One region of the Streptomyces sp. P9-2B-2 genome, then DNA from elsewhere that is predicted to be linked to it. Evidence: riboswitches for the same ligand, from Rfam matches in the RefSeq annotation. Region 1 holds a riboswitch; each other region holds the start of a gene.

The links. A riboswitch is a leader RNA that binds a small molecule or an ion and turns the genes downstream of it on or off. The one in region 1 is predicted to bind cyclic di-AMP.
Positions count from the first base shown of each region.
Region 2: it holds a riboswitch for cyclic di-AMP, as region 1 does, so the genes downstream of both, QT196_RS24620 (C40 family peptidase) here and QT196_RS29715 (M23 family metallopeptidase) in region 1, are expected to answer to the same signal.
Region 3: it holds a riboswitch for cyclic di-AMP, as region 1 does, so the genes downstream of both, QT196_RS16085 (transglycosylase family protein) here and QT196_RS29715 (M23 family metallopeptidase) in region 1, are expected to answer to the same signal.

Region 1 covers NZ_CP129126.1:6,738,561-6,743,420, reverse strand. Annotated here, with positions in the region: gene QT196_RS29720 (GntR family transcriptional regulator) at 204-893, opposite strand; gene QT196_RS29715 (M23 family metallopeptidase) at 1,155-1,955, opposite strand; cyclic di-AMP (ydaO/yuaA leader) riboswitch at 1,968-2,123, opposite strand; gene QT196_RS29710 (pitrilysin family protein) at 2,335-3,717, opposite strand; gene QT196_RS29705 (pitrilysin family protein) at 3,756-4,860, opposite strand, start outside.
Region 2 covers NZ_CP129126.1:5,585,220-5,590,079, reverse strand. Annotated here, with positions in the region: gene pcrA (DNA helicase PcrA) at 1-1,131, opposite strand, end outside; cyclic di-AMP (ydaO/yuaA leader) riboswitch at 1,422-1,606, shown strand; gene QT196_RS24620 (C40 family peptidase) at 1,614-2,774, shown strand; gene QT196_RS24615 (hypothetical protein) at 2,894-3,247, opposite strand; gene QT196_RS24610 (C40 family peptidase) at 3,572-4,744, shown strand.
Region 3 covers NZ_CP129126.1:3,709,785-3,714,644, forward strand. Annotated here, with positions in the region: gene QT196_RS16075 (septum formation initiator family protein) at 1-59, opposite strand, end outside; gene eno (phosphopyruvate hydratase) at 217-1,503, opposite strand; gene QT196_RS16085 (transglycosylase family protein) at 1,854-2,507, opposite strand; cyclic di-AMP (ydaO/yuaA leader) riboswitch at 2,515-2,684, opposite strand; gene QT196_RS16090 (transglycosylase family protein) at 2,936-4,012, opposite strand; gene QT196_RS16095 (cytochrome P450) at 4,268-4,860, opposite strand, start outside.

The DNA.
Region 1 (4,860 bases):
TTCCGCGACGCCCGCCATCCGGGGTCGATGGCGAACGCTATTCGGGGTCGACCGCGATCTGAGAGCCACCCGCAAAAGCACACAGCATTAAGCACACGCAGCGCCGGCGGAAATAGGCATGCCGAATGCGAGCTCGGATCGAATAACGCACCGCCGCGCACCGCAGCTACCGATTTCGCGCCTCTTTGTATACGGGGCGAATGTTAAGGGCGGACGCGTGCCGTGTTGACGGGTCGTTTCGGATCCCTCACCTCGGGGGCGGTGGGGCGCCGCAGCCGGTAGACGGGGAGCGAGCGCTCGACATGAGCCGCCATCAGGGCGCGCGCCCGTTCCGCGTCTCCCCGGGCCACCGCGTCCAGCACCGCGCCGTGTTCGTCCCAGGACTCGCCGGCCCGGGACGGGGGTTCCACCGTGTACATCCACTCGATCTTGCGGCGCAGTTGGGTCAGCAGCGCCGTCAGGCTGGGGCTGCCGACCGCCTGAGCAAGCGTTTCGTGGAACCAGCCGTCCAGTTGGCGCAGATCCGCCGGGTTGCCGTGACGGGCCCGCTCGCGGCCGAGCCGTACCAGGCCGCGGAGCACTTTGAGGTGGGCCGGGCTGCGGCGGGCGGCCGCGCGGGCGGCGCCCAGTGGCTCCAACAGGGCGCGGATGTCCAGGAGGTCGGCCGCCTCCTGCTCGGTGGGCTCGGCGACGCAGGCGCCCGCGTGGTGGCGGGTGGTGACAAAGCCCTCGGACTGAAGGGTGCGCAGTGCTTCGCGCACCGGCACTCTGGAGACGCCGTAACGGGCCGCCAGGATCTCCTCGATCAGCCGGCTCCCCGGCGCCAGCGCACCGGAGACAATGTCGTCGCGAATCGCCGTGCACACCGCATGCGCGGAAATATGGCCTCGCATCTTCCGCGCCTCCGCCGTAATCCCCTGGAAACGCCGCCGGTCGGCGACTTTTCGGTGACTCTATTCGACCGGCACGGCTTTTCCGACGGGGTCCGGGTATTCATGGATAACTTTTGGCCGGAAGTCGCGGGCCCGCGGCGTAACCCGTGCGCGCACCGCACTCCGGATACGCCGAAGCCCCGGCCGTGGGACCGGGGCTCCGGAAGGACGCTCGGCGTGAGGCAGGCCCCGTAGGGGACGCGGCACCGGCGCGGCGCGGGATCAGACGTTGACGCCGTGCCCGCGCAGGTAGGAGACCGGGTCGATGTCCGAGCCGTAGTCGGCGCCGGTGCGGGCCTCGAAGTGCAGGTGCGGGCCGGTGACGTTACCGGTGGCGCCGGAGAGGCCGATCTGCTGGCCCGGGGTGACCTGCTGGCCGACCGAGACACCGAGCGACGACAGGTGGCCGTACTGGGTGTACGTGCCGTCGTTCATCTTGATCACGATGTTGTTGCCGTACGAGCCGCCCCAGCCGGCCTCGACGACGGTGCCCGAGCCGACCGCGTGGACGCTGGTGCCGGAGGCCGCGTGGAAGTCGATACCGGTGTGGCTGCCGGAGGACCACAGGCCGCTGGAGGCCTTGTAGGAGGTGGAGACGTAGGAGTCGGAAATCGGGGCGACGAAGGCGTTGAGGCGCTTGCGCTCCGCGTCGCGGGCGGCTCGCACCTTGGCCTCGTGGGCGGCCTTGGCCTTCTTCTTCGCCGCCTCGGCACGCCGCTTGGCCTCGTCGGCCTGCTTCTTGGCGACGGCCTCGGCCTTCGCCCGCGCCGCGGCGATCTCGGCGTCGGCCTGCTGCGCGTCGGCCTGGGCCTCGACACGGCTGGCGAGCTCGTCCCCCATCACGACGGCCTGCTGGAGCCCGGTGTCGTGCGCGCGTGCCTCGTCCGTCGCGGCCAGCGCCGGCGAGGCCACGGAAGCGACCACACCACCGGCCGCGAGGGTGGCTATGCCGGCGATGTTGCGGCCCGTCTTGACGGGACGGCTCGTGCGACGGTGCTTCCCGGTGGCACGGATGAACGCCATGTGCTGGCTTGTCCTTTCCCTCCTTCTCGCCTACCGGGTTAGCTGACGGGTTCGGAGCAGGAAGGTCTCCTACGGACTCCTCGGAGAGGAGCCCGATTCACCCCAAGGGACATATGGGTCCCCGGCTCCCCTGGCTCGCGCCGTACGGGGACTCGGCGATGACTGCCCGGTGCCACTGTTGTGGCGGACTTGTGACGAACAGCCGGACCGACGCTAAACGGGGCAACTTTCAATCGGCAAACAGATCAGCTTTTTTGTGCGGGATGCCACAAGAACCGGGGCACCAGCCGCGATAAACCGGACATACAGCGGCTCCCGTGGCCGATAAGCACCACGGGAGCCGCATGTCGACATATGACCTTCCGTCACACCGGCGGGACTAGCCGCTGACGACGGTCACCTCACCGATGCCCAGCGCCTTGACCGGCTCGGCGATCTGTGCCGCGTCGCCCACCAGGACGGTCACCAGCCGGTCCACGGGGAAGGCGTTGACCGCCGCCGCGGTCGCCTCGACCGTGCCGGTCTCCACGAGGCGGGCGTACAACTGCGCCTGGAAGTGATCCGGCAGCTGCTGCTCCACCTGGTCGGCGAGGGTGCCCGCGACGGCCGCCGCGGTCTCGTACTTCAGCGGCGCGACCCCGACGAGGTTCTGCACGGCGACATCCCGCTCCTCGTCCGTCAGCCCCTCTGCCGCGAGGGTGCGCAGCACCTTCCACAGGTCCTCGAGCGCCGGAACGGTGGAGCCGGTGTCCACCGAGCCGCTGATGGCCAGTAGCGCGGCGCCCGTCGACCCCTCGGGGGAGGTGGGGGCGGTGGAGCGCAGCACCTGGCCGAAGGCGCGCACCCCGTAGGTGTAGCCCTTCTCCTCCCGCAGCACACGGTCCAGACGGGAGGTGAGGGTGCCGCCCAGGCAGTACGTGCCGAGGACCTGTGCGGGCCACACCCGGTCGTGCCGGTCGGCACCGATACGGCCGATGAGCAGCTGCGTCTGGACGGCCCCGGGGCGGTCCACGATCACTACCCGGCCGGTGTCGTCGGCGACGATCGGCGCGGCCGTCAGCGGCTCGGCCGTGGAGCCGGTCCAGGCGCCGAGGGTGCCGGCGAGGGCCACGTCGAGGTCGACGCCGGTGAGGTCACCGACGATGACGGCGGTGGCCGTGGCGGGCCGGACGTGGGCGTCGTAGAAGGCACGGACGGCCGCGGCGTCGATGCGCGCGACGGTCTCCTCGGTGCCCTGCCGGGGCCGCGACATACGGGCGGTGGCCGGGAACAGCTCCTTGGACAGCGACATCGCGGCACGGCGGGCCGGGTTGGCGAGCTCGTGCGGAATCTCGTCGAGGCGGTTGCGGACCAGCCGCTCGACCTCGCTCTCCGGGAAGGCGGGCGCCCGCAGCGCGTCGGCGAGCAGGCCGAGCGCGCGGTTCAGCCGGGACACCGGCACTTCGAGGGAGACCCGTACGCCGGGGTGGTCGGCGTGCGCGTCCAGAGTGGCGCCGCAGCGTTCCAGCTCGGCGGCGAACTCCTCCGCGTCCAGCGTGTCGGTGCCCTCGGACAGCGCACGCGCCATGATCGTGGCGACGCCGTCCAGGCCCGCGGGCTCGGCGTCCAGCGGCGCGACGAGGTTGATCTCGACGGCGACGACCTGCTGGCCGGGGCGGTGGCTCGTCAGGAGGGTGAGCCCGTTGGGGAGTTGGCTGCGCTCGGGGGCAGGGAAGGCCCACGGCTTGGGCGCGCCCCCCTGGGGCTGCGGGTGGAAGTCCATGGTGCTCACGGGGGAATCGGCGTGGGTGGTGGCGTCGCTCACTGGTCCGCCTCCCCTTCCTCGGTGTCGGCGGCGTCGGTCGGCTCGGTGGGCTCGTAGACGAGCACCGCGCGGTTGTCGGGGCGCAGCCGGGCCTTGGCGACGGCCTGCACCTCCTCCGGGGTGATCTCCAGCACCCGCTGCACGGCGGTCAGCGCGAGCTGCGGGTCACCGAACAGGACGGCGAAGCGGCACAGTTCGTCGGCGCGGCCGCTGACCGTGGCCAGCCGGTCGAGCCATTCGCGCTCCAGCTGGGCCTGCGCCCGCTCCATCTCTTCCGGCGTCGGCCCCTCGGCGGCGAACCGGGCCAGCTCCTCGTCGACCGCGCGCTCGATGTCGGGAACCTCGACCCCGCCGGACGTCTTCACGTCCAGCCAGCCCAGCGAGGGGGCGCCGGCCAGCCGCAGCAGGCCGAAGCCGGCGGCGACGGCGCTGCGGTCGCGGCGCACCAGCCGGTTGTACAGGCGCGAGGACTCGCCGCCGCCCAGGACGGTCAGCGCCAGGTCCCCGGCGTCCGCCTCACGGGTGCCGTCGTGCGGCAGGCGGTAGGCCGCCATCAGGGCGCGGGAGGGCACGTCCTCCTCGACGACCTCGCGCAGCTCGCCGCCGAGGACGTCGGGCAGGGTGCCGTCCCGGGGCGGCTGCTTGCCGTCGTGCGAGGGGATCGAACCGAAGTACTTCTCGATCCAGGCCAGCGTCCGCTCGGGGTCGATGTCGCCGACGACCGACAGGACGGCGTTGTTGGGCGCGTAGTACGTACGGAAGAACGCCCGCGCGTCCTCCAGGGACGCCGCGTCCAGATCGGCCATCGACCCGATGGGGGTGTGGTGGTACGGGTGGCCCTCGGGGTACGCCATGGCCGTCAGCTTCTCGAAGGCCGTGCCGTAGGGGACGTTGTCGTAGCGCTGGCGGCGCTCGTTCTTGACGACGTCGCGCTGGTTCTCCAGTGAATCGTCGTCGAGCGCGGTCAGCAGCGAGCCCATCCGGTCCGCCTCCAGCCAGAGCGCGAGCTCCAGCTCATGGGCGGGCATGGTCTCGAAATAGTTGGTGCGCTCGAAGCTCGTGGTGCCGTTGAGCGAACCGCCGGCGCCCTGCACCAGCTCG
Region 2 (4,860 bases), 1.2 Mb from region 1:
GTTCTCGTTGCGCTCGATGACGGCGTTGGCGGCGGACAGGATCGTCTGCGAGGAGCGGTAGTTCTGCTCCAGCAGGATCGTGGTCGCGTCCGGGTAGTCCTCCTCGAACTGGAGGATGTTGCGGATCGTGGCGCCGCGGAAGGCGTAGATCGACTGGTCGGCGTCACCGACGACGCACAGCTCGGCGGCGGTTTCCGCGGGGCCGACCAGTTCGCGCACGAGGGTGTACTGGGCGTGGTTGGTGTCCTGGTACTCGTCGACGAGGACATGGCGGAAGCGGCGGCGGTAGTGCTCGGCGACGTCCGGGAAGGCCTGGAGCAGATTGACCGTGGTCATGATGATGTCGTCGAAGTCCAGGGCGTTGGCCTCGCGCAGCCGTGCCTGGTATATCGCGTACGCCTCGGCGAGCGTCTTCTCAAAACCATCGGCAGCGGTGCCGGCGAAGGTCTCCTCGTCGATGAGCTCGTTCTTGAGGTTGGAGATCTTCGCGCTGAAGGACTTGGGCGGGTAGCGCTTGGGGTCCAGATCCAGATCGCGGCAGACCAGGGCCATCAGGCGCTTGGAGTCGGCGGCGTCGTAGATCGAGAAGGACGAGGTGAAGCCCAGCTTCTTGGACTCGCGGCGCAGGATGCGGACGCAGGCGCTGTGGAAGGTGGAGACCCACATGGCGTTCGCGCGCGGGCCGACCAGCTCCTCGACGCGCTCCTTCATCTCACCGGCGGCCTTGTTGGTGAACGTGATCGCGAGGATCTGGCCGGGGTGTACATGGCGCTCGGCGAGCAGATGCGCGATGCGGTGGGTCAGCACCCGGGTCTTGCCGGAGCCGGCACCGGCGACGATCAGCAGCGGACCGCCCGTGTGCACCACGGCGGCCTTCTGCTCGTCGTTGAGCCCCTCCAGCAGCGCCGCCGGGTCGATGGCGGGGCGGGCGGCGCCGTCGCGGTAGTACGGCTCCCTGGGCGCGGGCGCGTCGAACCTCCCGCCGAAGAGGTCGGCGGGGATCTCCTCCGGGGCCGGGCCGTGCTCGTCCTCCGGGGCCGGGCCGTGCTCGTCCTCGGGGGGCGGGGGGTGCTCCTCCTCGCCCTTGTGGCCGAGGTCCGCCAGGAAGCTGTCGTCAAAGAGGCTGCTCATCGCCCACCGAGTCTAGGCCGCCGCACTGACAGTCCGCCGCGGAGTGGCGGATTGCGCGCCACCACCGGGCGGCCCCCCGCGCAGCGCCAGGTCAGGAGGCCGGCGGCCGGGCGCCGGGCGGGCGGCGCTTCGTCTACCCGAATCCGACATCTGCCACAACAACCCCCGCATCGCGTTCAGGTCACGAAAAGGTTTCGGGCATATCGAACATCAGCCTTCACAGAAGCCACACGAGTTGGCTAACGTCCTCGCTCAGGCAGCCCGCCTCCCCGCGAACGACAGGTTCGCACGGGCCGCCGACGCCGAGTCCGGCCCTGCCCTCAGGCACCCGGAGCCGGGGACCCACCAGCACCACCGGGGTGAATCGATCCGTACGGCCGTCGCCAGTGGACGTCCGGACCGTAGGGCAAGCCTTCCGTCAGCGACACCGCCCGAACCCGACAGCTAACCCGGTAGGCGGTCCACGGAAGGAGTTGCCGGCCTTGGCGTCGCATCGCAAGCCGCGCACCAGCGTTCTCGCCTCACCCACAGGCCGCCGTACGGCGGCCGGCCTCACCACCGCCGCCCTCGCCTCGGTCACCCTGCTCTCGCAGTCCGCCGAAGCGGCCCCCAGGGCGCCCAAGCCCACCGTCGAAGAGGTCAAACAGAAGGTCGACGACCTCTACCACCAGGCCGAAGTGGCCACCCAGAAATACAACGCCGCCAAGGAGCGCGCCGACGGCCAGCGCCACACCGTGGACAGTCTGCTCGACGCCTCCGCCAAGCGCGCCGAGAAGATGAACGAGTCCCGGCGCCTGTTGGGCACCTTTGCCTCGGCGCAGTACCGGACCGGCGGCATGAACCCGACGGCGCAGCTGATGCTCGCCAAGGACCCGCAGCAGTTCGTCGACCGCAACCACCTCATGGAGCGGCTGACCGGCCGGCAGAAGCAGGCCGTCACCGACTACCAGGAGCAGCAGGCGGCGGCCACCAAGCAGCGCGCCCAGGCGACCCGCAGCCTGGAGCGGTTGCAGGAGTCGCAGGCCTCCCTCAAGGAGTCCAAGCGCTCCGTCCAGGACAAGCTGGCCGAGGCCCGGCAGCTGCTGTCCCGGCTGACCGCGCAGGAGAAGGCGCGGCTGGCGGAGCTGGAGCGCCAGAAGGAGGCGGCGGCCAAGCGCCGGGCCGCGGAGGAGGCGCGCAAGCAGCAGGAGCGGGAGCGCCAGCGGCAGCAGGACGGCGGCGGCTCGACGGGCGGCTCCACCGGTAGTGGCTCCACGGGCGGGTCCACGGGCGGCTCCACGGGCGACTCCACCACCAGCAAGGGCGCCAAGGCGCTCGCCTTCGCCCGCGCCCAGATCGGCAAGCCGTATGTCTGGGGCGCGACCGGACCCACGTCCTACGACTGCTCGGGGCTGACCCAGGCGGCGTGGAAGGCGGCGGGTGTCGATCTGCCGCGGACGACCTGGGACCAGGTCAAGGTGGGCCAGCGGGTGGCCACCAAGGATCTTCAGCCCGGCGACCTGGTCTTCTTCTATAACGACATCAGCCATGTCGGCATGTACCTGGGCGACGGGAAGATGGTCCACGCTCCGAAGCCGGGCGCCAGCGTCCGGGAGGAGTCGATCTACTACATGCCGATATACGGGAGCGTCCGCCCGGGCTGACCCCGGCCCGCTCCCCCACCAGACCACCCCCCACGGTCAACCCCCCACACGCCACCGCGCGGCCGTCGCCTCCGGATTCGAAGGCGAGGACCGCGCGGTGTGCCGTAGTGGGGCGCTCGTCAGGTCCAGAGCACCGCGATGAAGATGTTGGCCACGGTCAGGCCGCCGACCGCGCCGAAGAGCGCCTTGTCGACCGTCTCGTCGTCCCGCTTGACGTAGACCAGCGCCAGGATCACCACCAGGACGGCCATCTTGATGCCGAGCTTGATGTTGTTGAGCGGGTGATCCTGGGCCTGGTTGAGGCCGACCAGCACGATGCCGGTGACCAGCATCGTCAGCGCGCCGTGCAGCATGGCCGGCACGAAGCGGGCGGTGCCCGCGCTCATCGCCTTCATCTGGGTCAGAAAGCCGCCCAGCAGGGAGGCGATGCCGATGATGTGCAGGCCGACGAAGATATTGGTTACTACGTCCATAGTGCTGGATCGTAGCCGCCGTATAGCACGGCCCTTCGGGCAGGGCGCCCACTATCGCCGCTTCGGTCAGGCCAGGCCGGTCCCGGCCGTACGGCCATGGCGCCGCGGTCACCCGCGTACCCGCCGCGGTCGAAAGCGGACAATGCCGGGCAAGCACACTCACTGCCGCGACACCCAGGCTTAGCGTCCTCCTCCAGGCGGCCGACTCCCCGCCTCGCCGGTCTCCCACCGGCGTTCCGTCGGCCGCCCCCGCCGAGAGGTGCGGCGGCGGTCCGTTGCCCCCGTGACGGACCGCCGCCGGACCCGCGGCTCGAAGGGAAGGAAGTGACGGCCACCGTGGCCTCGCACCGCAAGCCCCGGCAGCATCCGCTCGCCTCCCTCACCGGTGGCGGCTCGCGCAGCGCGCGCACCGCCCGTACGGCCGCCACCCTGGCGCTGGCCGGCGCCGCCCCCACGTTCGGCCTCGCACAGGCCGCAGCCGCCCCCCTCACCCCCGACTTCGACGCCGCCGGCCACGCCGCACACCGGCTCACCCCCGCCCAGGTAAAGAACCGGGTCGACGCGCTGTACCAGGAGGCAGAGGTGGCCACGCAGAGCTACAACGGTGCGAAGGATTCCGCCGACACGGCACGGGAGGAGCTGAGCAGGCTCCAGGACGAGGCCGCCCGCAGGACCGGGAAGCTGAACGCCGCCCGCGCCGAACTGGGCGCGATGGCCGCCGGCCAGTACCGTTCCGGCGGCATCGACCCGACCGTACGGCTGCTGCTGTCCGCGGACCCGCAGCGCTATCTGGACGGCGCCGCGGTGCTGGAGCGTACGGGCAGCCATCAGGCGACCGCCGTGGCCGGTTACGCGCGCCGGCTCGGCAGCGTCCGGCAGGTCCGGCAGCGGGCCGAGGACACCGTGGAGCGGCTGGCGGACACCGAGGCGCAGCTGAAGAAGCACCGGGTCACCGTCGTACACAAGCTGGACGCCGCCGAGCAGTTGCTGTCCCGGCTGACCGCGGAGCAGCGGCAGCGGATGACGGCCCGGGACGGCGCACGGAGCGGGCCCGGCCAGGGCCGTACAGGCCAGGAGGACGGCCACGGGGGCGGCACGCTCAGCCGGCTTCCCGGCGCGGTGGGGGCCGCCGCGGCGCAGGCGCCCAACCCCCGCGCCGCCCGCGCCGTCTCCTTCGCCTACAGCGCCCTCGGCAAGCCGTACGTCTGGGGCGCGACGGGGCCCGCCGGCTACGACTGCTCGGGGCTGACCCAGGCCGCCTGGAAGGCCGGCGGGGTCGCCCTGCCCCGTACGACCTACACCCAGATCAGCTCCGGGCCGCGGGTCGCCCGCTCCCAACTCGCCCCCGGTGATCTGGTGTTCTTCTACTCGGGCATCAGCCATGTGGGGATCTACGTCGGGGACGGCCGGATGATCCACGCGCCACACCCGGGAGCGCCTGTACGGATCGCGCCGATCGACCAGATGCCGTTCGCGGCGGCGACCCGGCCCGCGTAACGGGGAGGGAGTGCGCGGCGGGAGTGCCGGACTGCCGGGCGCGGAAAGGGATTCGGGCCTTGGCGGCCCCGGTGGCGATCTTGCCGGTGGCGTCCCCGGCCCGGTCCCGGGTGCGG
Region 3 (4,860 bases), 3.0 Mb from region 1:
GCGGCCTGCTCGCCGAGCGCCTTGAGTCGGGTCGCGGTCGAGAACCGGTCCGCGGGCACGTCGTCTCCCCTTCACTGACGGACGCCTGACTGCTTCAAGCAGGTACGTCCCCGGCAACGGTACGGGACCGTCGCCGGGGACGTACGGGGCGCGGGGCGATTGCCTCGCCCGTTCAGCCCCTGCTGCCCTGTCCGGCCTGGCAGCGGGCCGTCTTCGTCAGCTGCCGTGGCGGAAGCGCGGGAAGGCGGAGCGGCCGGCGTAGACCGCGGCGTCGTCGAGGATCTCCTCGATGCGCAGCAGCTGGTTGTACTTGGCGACGCGCTCGGAGCGGGCCGGGGCGCCGGTCTTGATCTGGCCGCAGTTGGTGGCGACGGCGAGGTCGGCGATGGTGACGTCCTCGGTCTCACCGGAGCGGTGCGACATCATGCACTTGAAGCCGTTGCGCTGGGCCAGCTCGACGGCGTCCAGGGTCTCGGTCAGCGAGCCGATCTGGTTGACCTTCACCAGCAGCGAGTTGGCGGAGCCCTCCTCGATGCCGCGGGCCAGGCGCTCGGGGTTGGTGACGAACAGGTCGTCGCCGACCAGCTGCACCTTGGCGCCGAGCTTGTCGGTGATGACCTTCCAGCCGGCCCAGTCATCCTCGAACAGCGGGTCCTCGATGGAGACCAGCGGGTAGGCCGCGACCAGCTCCTCGTAGTACTCGGTCATCTCGGCGGCCGAGCGGTCCTTGCCCTCGAACTGGTACTTGCCGTCCTTGTAGAACTCGGAGGCGGCGACGTCCAGCGCGAGCGCGATGTCCTGGCCGGGGGCGTAACCGGCCTGCTTGATGGCCTCCAGGATGAGGTCGAGGGCCTCACGGTTGGAGCCCAGGTTCGGGGCGAAGCCACCCTCGTCACCGAGACCGGTGGACAGGCCGCGCTCCTTCAGGACCTTCTTGAGGGTGTGGTAGACCTCGGTGCCCCAGCGCAGCGCCTCGGAGAAGGACTCCGCGCCGATCGGGGCGATCATGAACTCCTGGATGTCCACGTTGGAGTCGGCGTGCGACCCACCGTTGAGGATGTTCATCATCGGGACGGGCAGGACGTGCGCGTTCGGGCCGCCGAGGTAGCGGAACAGCGGAAGGTCGCTGGCCTCGGAGGCGGCGTGCGCGACGGCGAGGGAGACGCCGAGGATGGCGTTGGCGCCGAGCGAGCCCTTGTTGTCGGTGGCGTCCAGGTCGAACATCGCCTGGTCGATCAGCCGCTGCTCGGTCGCGTCGTAGCCGACGAGCTCCGGGCCGATCTGCTCGATGACGGCCAGGACGGCCTTCTCGACGCCCTTGCCGAGGTAGCGGTTCGGGTCGCCGTCGCGGAGCTCGATGGCCTCGAAGGCGCCGGTGGAGGCGCCGGACGGGACGGCGGCACGGCCGGTGCTGCCGTCGTCGAGGCCGACCTCGACCTCGACCGTGGGATTACCTCGCGAGTCGAGAATTTCGCGGGCTACGACGACGTCGATCGACGGCACGTTGTCTCCTTCGTGGGTGTCTGGCGTTCTGCGCATGAGCCTAACGGCCCCGGGCTCGTCCGCCTGCCCTTGGCCCGCTCCGTGGGACGGAACACCCCCGAAAACCTGCCCAAAGGCCCAGCGGGCGGGACGTTTGGCACATTGTTCGCCGAGCGGGAGAAGTCGCGGAACGGCGCCGGTCAGCGGCCTGCCGCCGGGCGGCGCGCGCCGGGTGCGGGCCCGGTGCGGCCCGGAACGGGAGAAGCCCCGCCACGGCGCGCTGGGGGGAAGGGCGCGCCGTGACGGGGCGGTCTCACGGAGGGAAAGGGGGCCCGCCGCTCGGGCCCTCAGGAGCCCCGGTGAGCTCCGGCTCAGACGTTGAGCTGCTGACCCGGCATGATCAGGTTCGGGTTGCCGCCGATGACCGACTTGTTGGCCTCGTAGACCGACTTCCAGTTGGTGCCGTGCGCCTTGGCGATCTTGGCGAGGGTGTCGCCCGCCTTGACGGTGTAGTTGCCGTGGCCGGTGGACTTGCGCTCGGCGGAGCGCGAGGCACGGTCCTGGGACGGGGCCTTCTTGACCTCCGGCTTGGCCGACTCCTGCTTCGGCGCGGACTTGGTCTGCGCGGAGGTGTCGACGTCGGGGGACGGACCACCGGCGGTCAGGTTGCCCGCACCGGCGCAGGACCAGGCGCCCGGGCCCTGGATGGCGAGGAGCTTCTCGGCGGCGGAGATCTGCTGGGCCTTGCTGGCCAGGTCGGCGCGCGGCGCGTACTTGGTACCACCGGCGGCGGCCCAGCTGGAGTTGGAGAACTGGAGGCCACCGAAGTAGCCGTTACCGGTGTTGATCGACCAGTTGCCGCCGGACTCGCACTGGGCGACCTTGTCCCAGGTGGCGACGGAGGCGGCGGAGGCGGAGGTGGCACCCATCATCGGGACGGCCACGGCGGCACTGGCCACACCGGCGAGGGTGGCGACGCGGACGGCCTTGGAGGGACGACGGTGCTTGCCCTTGAAGATCAGCATGGTTCGTTCGTTTCCTCACCGACGCCTACGAGGTGAGCTGTCGGGTTCGGGCTGATGAGTCGCCCGGCCCGGTACGCAAGCGCACCTGGCTTCACCCCAAGCCGGTTGACCCGTTTTCACGGGCGGGGCCGGCACTTACCTTGGGTCCCCCGCTCCTGCCTTCGGCGCTTGCGCGTCAAGTGCCTTCGACCACCGGCAGGATTCGGCGCGTGATCGAGGGGCTCGCTTTGGCGAGCGATCCTGACGTTAAGCAGTAATACCCCTGGGGTTCAAACCCCACCATCTGAACCAAGTTGACCGCTTTTGATCACGGGTTGATTACGTATCCGCAGGTGGGGCCCGGTATGCCGGTGTTGAGCACACCGGACCCCACGAGAGTCAACGAGACCCTTGTCTCACTTTCCCAAAAGAGGGCGAAGGGTGCCGAACTACCCTGCGTTCCGCCCGAGATCGAGCTGCTGACCGGGCTGGATCAGGTCCGCGTCGGACCCGATGACGCCCTCGTTGCGGTCGTAGAGCGCGGCCCAGCCGCCGGGCAGCCGGTGGGCCGTGGCGATGGCTGACAGGCTGTCACCCGGGCGCACCGTGTAGTCGCCGCCGGCCGCCGGGCCCGTACGGTGCGCGTCATCGCCGCGCGAGGCGTGCCGGCCGCCGGACCTGCCGTCGTCGTCCTTGGCGCCCTCGTCGCCCGCCTCACCGCGGTGCTTGCCCTTGGCGGGCACCTCGCGGGGCGTGCCGGTGCTGTCCGTGCGGCTGCCGTCCCCGGACGGGTCCGTGGAGGGGCTGCCGGACGCGTCGTCGTCGGACGGGGCGTCGTCGGACGGGTCGGCGGACTGCGACGGGTCGTGGTCGTCGTCCCGGTCGCCGGGCGTGGCCGGGTCGGACGGCTCCGGGCTCGTGGACGCGTCGCCGGGCTCGCCGGAGTCCGAGGCGTCGGGCGAGGGCGTCGCGTCGGACGGCCGCCTGTCCTGCTCGTCGCCCTGCTCATCGCGCGGCGCGTCGTCCTTGCCGGCGGAGTCCCCGTGGTCGTGGGAACCGGAGGTGTCCCAGGGGTCGAGGGAGCCCTGCGAGTCCGACGGGTCGGGCGCGGGGGTGCTGGTGCTGCCGGGGTCGACCTCCGGGGCCTTGCCGTCGCCGGTCAGCCCCGCGTTCACGGCGCAGCTCGGCCAGGCGTCCGGCCCGCGGTCGTCGAGGATCGACTCGGCCACGGCGATCTGCTGGGAGCGACTGGCGTAGTCGGGGCGCGAGGCGTAGGCCGAGCCGCCGTAGTCGTCCCACATCTCCTGGGTCAGCTGGAGGCCGCCGTAGTAGCCGTTGCCCGAGGCGGCGCTCCACACGCCTGCACTCTCGCACTGGGCGACCTTGTCCCAGGTCGCGGTGTCGGCGGCGTGTGCGCCGCTCGCCCCGAGGAGGGGGAGGGCGAAGCCGGCGCCGGTCACTCCCGCCGTGACAAAGATGGCCGGTGCCTGACGGGGGCGACGATGTCGGCCGTTCCCGGAACGCATGCGGATGCCTTTCGCGCGGCGGTTGAGTTGTCGACGAGCTCTTCGAGCTGCTCGACGAGGCTTCCGGCCGGCCGACGCACGCGAGCGGCACCGTATACAACGGTCCCCCACATCGCCGCTTCGACCGATCGAGTGAAGCCTGTCGATCGTAGGGTCGAAAGGTAGCCGGGGTCACGGGTAGTCACAAGTCGGTGTAGCGGAGATCACGTAAAGGTCACGCAGTTGACTCTGCGTCACATATGGCCTTGTCGCTGGTCAGAGCCGATCCGGAGTGAACTCCACCGGAAGTGAACGCAGTCCGCGCATGATGAGCCCGCCGCGCCAGCGCAAATCGTCCGGTTCCGCCGCAAGCCGGATGTCCGGGAGGCGGGTCAGCAGGGTCGCCAGCGCGGTCTGTCCTTCGAGCCGGGCGAGCGGCGCACCCAGGCAGTAGTGGATGCCGTGCCCGTATCCCAGATGCTGGTTGTCACGCCGGGTCAGATCGAGCACATCCGGCTCCTCGAAGCGCGCCGGGTCGCGGTCGGCGGCGGCCAGCACCACCAGGACCGGGTCCCCCTCCGCGATCCGCTGCCCGCCGAGCGTCAGCTCCTCGGTCGCGAACCGCCAGGTCGCCAGCTCCACGGGGCCGTCGTAGCGGAGCAGTTCCTCGATGCCGGTGGTGAGCAGCTCGGCGTCGCCCGCCGCGATCGACTTCTGGAGCAGCTCCCGCTGGGCGGGGTGGCGCAGCAGCGCGTAGAGGCCGTTACCGATCAAGTTCACGGTGGTCTCAAAACCGGCGAACAGCAGGATAAAGGCCATCGCTGCGGCCTCGTTCTCGGTCAGATGCTCCCCGTGGTCGGAGGCCCGGA